3 regions of the Frondihabitans sp. GW821-FHT04F02 genome follow, and region 3 is predicted to be linked to each of the others. Evidence: predicted binding sites of a transcription regulator. Region 3 holds the regulator's gene; each other region holds the start of a gene.
What was found. The regulator HrcA, encoded in region 3, represses chaperone genes, less so after heat shock. The targets are predictions, from matches to a motif close to TTNGCACTCGNNNNNNNCGAGTGCNAA.
Positions count from the first base shown of each region.

Region 1 (2,261 bases), on a different contig from region 3:
CCCGCGCAAGGCCGCCGCGATCCGCTCGGAGCTGGGGCTCACGGCACCGCGGTACCAGCAGCTGCTCGGCTCACTCATAGAAAAACCGGGTGCACTGGCCTACGCGCCGATGCTGGTCGGGCGGCTGCTCCGTCTCCGCGACGCCCGGGACCACGCGCGCAGCACCCGGACCTTCGGGCGCTGACTTCGAACGGCACCTGCCCGAACCACGAAAAGACCTGACACGCATGGCCAAGTTCCCGACCGACCGCTTCGACGGCGTGCCCGACTCCCTGCTGCGCGTCGGCGCCCACCGCACCGGTGCGAAGCGCCACACCGGCCTCATCGTCTTCGCCTGGGCGGCCCTCGCCACCGGGATCCTGGTCGGCGCCGGCATCATCACGCTGACCGCCTTCAACGGCAGCTTCCAGTTCACCAGCGGATCGTCGAGCGCCTCGTCGGCTACGACGACGGCCACGGCGACCGCGACGTCGACTCCCAGCCCGACGGCCTCGGCGCTGACCGACCCGTCGAAGGTCGACCCCGCGAAGACCACGATCACGATCCTCAACGCGACCACCACCCCGGGGCTCGCCTCGGGCGCCGGCACGACGCTGAAGAACGCCGGCTGGACGGTCGGCAACGAGGGCAACGCGTCGTCGCAGGTGTCGACCTCGGTCGTGTACTACGACGACTCCGCGGCCGACAACGAGTCGATCGCCCTCGGCGTCGCGAAGAGCCTCGGCATCGACACCGTGCAGGCATCGACGGCCTTCCCGGGTGCGACCATCACGGTCGTGCTGGGAGCGGACTTCACCGCCTCGTCGTAGCGTCAGCACCGGGCTGTACCCCTCGATTGCGCCGCTTGTATGACGCGAAATGACGGGTGTGGTTACGTCCGTGTAAACAACCCTCGTCGGGGTACGTGAACGGCTCTCGTCTTTCATTACTATCTGGAACCAATCGGCACCCCGCGCCTGGGCTCGTGCCGTCTGCCAGACAGCTAGGGAGTACGAAAATGGCCAACGGAACCGTCAAGTGGTTTAACGCCGAGAAGGGCTACGGGTTCATCACCGTCGAGGGGGACGGACAGGATGTCTTCGTCCACTACTCGGCCATCGACATGAGCGGATACAAGGTTCTCGAAGAGGGTCAGGCCGTCGTGTTCGAGGTCGGCACCGGCAACAAGGGTCCTCAGGCGGAGGCAGTGCGCCTCGCCTGACCCGCGGAACCCTCGAGACGGCGTCGCTCCCCACCGGGAGCGGCGCCTTTTCGCTTGCTGTCGACGCGCGCGGATTCGCTTGCACTCGATAGGTGAGAGTGCCAGAATCAATTGGCACTCGTGATTATCGAGTGCCAATGGCTCACCTGTTTCACGGCACCAGCCGGGGCTACCTGCCCCACGACGTCCGGGAGGGACGAAAAACCACATGGCTAAGATCATTGCTTTTGACGAAGAGGCCCGACGCGGCCTCGAGCGCGGCCTGAACATTCTCGCCGACGCTGTGAAGGTCACGCTCGGCCCGCGCGGTCGCAACGTCGTCCTCGAGAAGAAGTGGGGCGCCCCCACGATCACGAACGACGGTGTCTCGATCGCCAAGGAGATCGAGCTCGACGACCCGTATGAGAAGATCGGCGCCGAGCTGGTCAAGGAGGTCGCCAAGAAGACCGACGACGTCGCCGGTGACGGCACGACGACGGCCACCGTCCTCGCCCAGGCTCTCGTCCGTGAGGGCCTCCGCAACGTCGCCGCCGGCGCCGACCCGATCAGCCTCAAGCGCGGCATCGAGAAGGCCGTCGCGGCCGTCTCGGCCCAGCTGCTCGAGAACGCCAAGGAGATCGAGACCAAGGACGAGATCGCTGCGACCGCGTCCATCTCGGCCGCCGACCCCACCATCGGCGCGCTCATCGCCGAGGCGATCGACAAGGTCGGCAAGGAGGGCGTCGTCACCGTCGAGGAGTCGAACACCTTCGGCACCGAGCTCGAGCTCACCGAGGGCATGCGCTTCGACAAGGGCTACCTGTCGCAGTACTTCGTCACCGACCCCGAGCGCCAGGAAGCCGTCTTCGAAGACGCCTACATCCTGATCGTCAACTCGAAGATCTCGAACATCAAGGATCTCCTTCCTGTCGTCGACAAGGTCATCCAGTCGGGCAAGCAGCTCCTCATCATCGCCGAGGACGTCGACGGAGAGGCTCTCGCGACCCTCGTCGTCAACAAGATCCGCGGCATCTTCAAGTCGGTCGCCGTCAAGGCCCCCGGCTTCGGCGACCGTCGCAAG
Region 1 covers NZ_JBWKSZ010000003.1:532,694-534,954, reverse strand. Annotated here, with positions in the region: gene AC07TY_RS11330 (DUF3263 domain-containing protein) at 1-184, shown strand, start outside; gene AC07TY_RS11325 (LytR C-terminal domain-containing protein) at 228-809, shown strand; gene AC07TY_RS11320 (cold-shock protein) at 998-1,201, shown strand; gene groL (chaperonin GroEL) at 1,410-2,261, shown strand, end outside.
Region 1: a site for HrcA is predicted at 1,313-1,339, ahead of groL (chaperonin GroEL). Genes of this name have one in related genera too.

Region 2 (2,261 bases), on a different contig from region 3:
GTCAGGCGACGCGCTCGCAGAGCAGCGCCGTGTGCCGCCCCGCCACGCGCGTCAGGATGAGCGTCGCCTCGTTCGACCCCTTGAGCTGCAGCCGCCTGCGGAACGCCGCCGGGTCGACGTCGACGCCCCGCTTCTTGATCTCGACCCGGCCGATGCCGCGCGCCTTGAGCTCCTGGCGCAGGCGCTTCTCGTCGAGCGGAAGCGTCTCGACCACCCGGAAGCACTGGGCGAACGGCGTCGGCTCCGAAGTCGGCGCCGTCAGGTAGGCGATGTCGCGGCTGATGGTCGTCGCGCCGAGCGATCGGGCCAGATCGCCGATGAGGCGGGCCCGGATCACCGACCCGTCGGGCTCGTAGACGAACTCGGAGAGTTCGCCGACCTCGACGTCGCCGGAGTCGCCGGGCGCTGTCATCTCGGCCGGGCCGTCGGGGCCGAGCACCAGTGCGGCCCGCCTGATGCCGGGCCGGGCGAGAGGGCCGAACCAGACGCCGACCTCGACGACCGAGCGGTCGACCGAGATCCACTGGCACTCGGCGTCCGAGGGCATCAGCTCGCGGTCGACGCCGGGACCGAGCTTGACGCCGGTCGGGAAGCGCTCGGCGAAGCCGAACGCGACGTCGAGGGTGGGCGACCACTGCGAGGGGTCTTGAATCCGGGAGGTCTGGCCGGTGCCGGCGGTGCGGCGCGCCGGATCGAGGAAGACGCCGTCGACGCCGTCGAGGTCGACCTCCTCGGCCGTGGCGTGCACGACGGAGGCGGCGCTCCACGGGGCGAGGTTGAACGACGCTATGGCGGCCGTCACCTCGTCGCGGTCGACGGCGACCACGCCCATTTCGAGCGCCGCGAACGCCAGCGCGTCGCCGCCGATGCCGCAGCCCAGGTCGGCGACCCGGGTGACACCGGCCTTGCGGAAGCGCCCGGCGTGGCTCGATGCCACCGCAAGCCGCGTCGCCTGCTCGAGGCCCGCCTCGGTGAAGAGCATGCTGTCGGCGAAGTCGCCGAACTTCGCGTGGCCCTTGGCGCGCAGCTTCGCCTGGCTGAGCACGGCCGCGACGAGCTCGGGGGAGTGCCCCTCCTTGCGCAGCCGCGCCACCTGCGACACCACATCGGCCTTCTGATCGAAGGGCGGCAGCGAGTCGAGCAGCCGCAGCCCGTCGGGGGTGAGGAGGGTGCGGAGCTCGGAAGTGTCCATGGCCCAATCGTGCCACTGCTAGCACTCGGATTGACCGAGTGCCAGCCACGCCCTACAGTTGAACTGGCACTCACCCGCGTGAAGTGCCAACAACACAATCTCTGTTCTTAGCAACACCGTCGCAGCTCGTGAGAAAGAAGAGGTCAACCGTGTCGGTCAACATCAAGCCGCTCGAAGATCGCATCGTCATCCGTCAGGTCGAGGCCGAGCAGACCACTGCCTCCGGTCTCGTGATCCCGGACACCGCCAAGGAGAAGCCCCAGGAGGGCGAGGTCGTCGCCGTGGGCCCCGGCCGCATCGACGACAACGGCAACCGCGTCCCGCTCGACGTCGCCGTCGGCGACAAGGTCATCTACTCGAAGTACGGCGGAACCGAGGTCAAGTACTCGGGCGAAGACCTGCTGGTCCTCTCCGCTCGCGACGTGCTCGCGGTCATCGTCAAGTAACGACGACGTTCACGAAGAACCCCGCCTCCTCGGAGGCGGGGTTCTTCTGTGTCGACGGTCATCCAGGAACGCGACGTGGCAGTTTGTGCGCGCACGCTGGCGGTCACGAGCCGCCCCGGTGTCGGCGGCCGCGGATAGTCTTTCGAGGTGACCCAGACAGACACCCCTCGCGCCGGCCTCCTCTACGCGGTGGCGGCCTACGGCCTCTGGGGCGTCCTCCCGGTCTACTTCCTCCTGCTGCGCCCCTCGGGTGCGATCGAGATCGTCGCCTTCCGCATCCTCTGGTCGCTGGTGTTCTGCGCGATCCTGCTTGCCGTGACCCGCTCGTTCGGCCGCTTCGCGGCCCTGGCACGCGACCGGACGATCACCGGCACGCTCGCACTTGCGGGGGCGTTCATCGTCGTCAACTGGACCACGTTCATCTTCGCCACTCTCACCGGCCACGTGGTCGAGGCCGCCCTCGGGTACTTCATCAACCCGCTCGTGACAGTGCTGCTCGGCGTCTTCGTGCTGCGCGAGACGCTCAAGCCGCTGCAGTGGGTGGCGGTGGGCGTCAGCGTCGTCGCGATTCTCGTGATCGCGATCGGCTACGGGTCGTTCCCGTGGATCTCGCTGGTGCTGGC
Region 2 covers NZ_JBWKSZ010000004.1:417,215-419,475, forward strand. Annotated here, with positions in the region: gene AC07TY_RS13650 (class I SAM-dependent methyltransferase) at 2-1,192, opposite strand; gene groES (co-chaperone GroES) at 1,342-1,638, shown strand; gene rarD (EamA family transporter RarD) at 1,786-2,261, shown strand, end outside.
Region 2: a site for HrcA is predicted at 1,211-1,237, ahead of groES (co-chaperone GroES). Genes of this name have one in related genera too.

Region 3 (2,261 bases):
GATCAGCGCGGGGATGAACCCGAAGGGGATCCCGCCGATGTGGATCAGGGTCGCCCACAGCTTCTCGTCTTCCGGGCGCAGGGGCTGCGGCGGCTGGTAGCCGGGCGTGCCGCCGTAGGGAGCCTGTCCGGACTGACCGGACTGACCGTACTGACCGTACTGACCGGACTGACCGGGATTGCCGTAGGAGCCGGTGGGCGGCGGCGTGGGCTGGTCGTCCTTGGGCGGGGGCGGGGCGTCGGTCATGTGATCTCACCAATCGTCTGCGCTGGCGGTGCGCGGGGTCCCGGGCACCGAGTTCGCGCCGAGCTTAGCGGCGGACGCGTCCCGGCAACCAGGGTTGCGGTGCCCCGTGGAGTACGATTGGCAGTCTTACTCAGCGAGTGCCAGACAGACGACGGGAGGCCTGCGTGGTCAGCGAACGAGGTCTCGAAGTGCTCCGCGTCATCGTCCACGACTACGTCGAGTCGCGCGAGCCGGTCGGCTCGAAGTCGATCGTCGAGCGGCACCAGTTCGGCGTCTCGGCGGCGACGATCCGCAACGACATGGCCCTGCTCGAAGAGGAGGAGCTGATCGCGGCCCCGCACACCTCGTCGGGTCGGGTGCCGACCGACAAGGGCTACCGGCTGTTCGTGAACCAGCTCGCCGACCTGCGACCGCTCACGGCGGCGCAGCGGACGGCGATCGAGACGTTCCTCGGCAACTCGTCCGACCTCGACGAGGTGCTCTCGCGCACGGTGCGCCTGCTCTCGCAGCTCACCAACCAGGTGGCGCTGGTCCAGTACCCGACGTTCTCGGCGGCGACCGTCCGGCACATCGAGCTCGTGCGACTCAGCGACACCCGCCTCATGACGGTGCTCATCACCGACGCCGGCCACGTCGAGCAGCGCACGATCGACGCGGGCCACGAGATCGACGAGCTGTTCGTGGGCGAGCTGCGAGCCAAGCTGAACACCCGCGTCGGCGGCAGGACGCTGGCCGAGGCCGCCGCCGTCCTCTCCACTCTCTCCGTCGAGTTCCTGCCCGATCGCGCCCCCTTCGTCGAGGCGGTGTGCCGGGCCCTCGTCGAAGAGGCGAAGGCGGGTCGCCAGGAGAAGCTCGTCATGGCGGGCGCCGCGAACCTGGTGCTCACCGAGGAGGACTTCGCCGGCAACCTCTTCCCGGTGCTCGAGGCGATCGAGGAGCAGGTCACGCTGCTGCGCCTCTTCGGCGAGATGCACCAGGGCGCCGATCTCGCCGGCGGTGACAGCGTCATCGCCAGCATCGGCCGCGAGAACGAGTCGTTCGGGCTCGCCCAGACGTCGGTGCTCGCCAGCGGATACACGGCATCGGGTGGTGAGATCGCCCGGTTGGGCGTCCTCGGCCCGACCCGCATGGACTACTCGACCAACATGGCGGCCGTTCGCGCCGTCGCCCGCTACCTGAGCGGCCTCCTCGGCGAACGCTGAGCCGAGTCCGCCCCGAAACCCCCACGAGAACGAGCACGGAGACAAGTGGCAGATCACTACGACGTCCTCGGAGTCGACCGCAAGGCCAGCCCCGACGAGATCAAGAAGGCCTACCGGAAGCTGGCGCGCCAGCTCCACCCCGACGTGAACCCCAGCCCCGAGGCATCGGAGCGCTTCAAGGAGGTGACGCACGCGTACGACGTGCTGAGCGATCCCCAGCAGCGGGAGCGCTACGACCTCGGCCCGCAGGCCGGGTTCGGCGGCGGTGCCGGCGCGGCCGGGTTCGGCGACATCTTCGACGCGTTCTTCGGCGGCGGCCAGCAGCAGCGGCAGGGTCCGCGGTCGCGCCGTGAGCGCGGGCAGGACGCCCTGCTCCGCCTCGAGGTCGACCTCGACGACATCGTCTTCGGCGTCCAGCGTGACATCGAGGTCGACACGGCCGTCCTCTGCGACACCTGCAACGGCTCGTGCTGCGCCCCGGGCACCAGCCCGCAGACCTGCGACATCTGCCACGGCACCGGCTCGATCAACCGCCAGGTGCGCTCGCTCCTCGGCAACGTCATGACGTCGAGTCCCTGCGGCACCTGCCGCGGCTACGGCACCGTCATCCCCAACCCCTGCCCCACCTGCCAGGGCCAGGGCCGCGTCCGGGCTCGCCGCACGATTCCCGTCGACATCCCCGCGGGCGTCGACACCGGGATCCGCCTCCAGATGCCCGGCCAGGGCGAGGTCGGCCCCGCCGGCGGCCCGAACGGCGACCTCTACCTCGAGGTCAAGGTGCGCCACCACGATGTGTACAGCCGCAACGGCGAC
Region 3 covers NZ_JBWKSZ010000001.1:493,130-495,390, forward strand. Annotated here, with positions in the region: gene AC07TY_RS02335 (DUF4870 domain-containing protein) at 1-246, opposite strand, end outside; gene hrcA (heat-inducible transcriptional repressor HrcA) at 411-1,448, shown strand; gene dnaJ (molecular chaperone DnaJ) at 1,494-2,261, shown strand, end outside.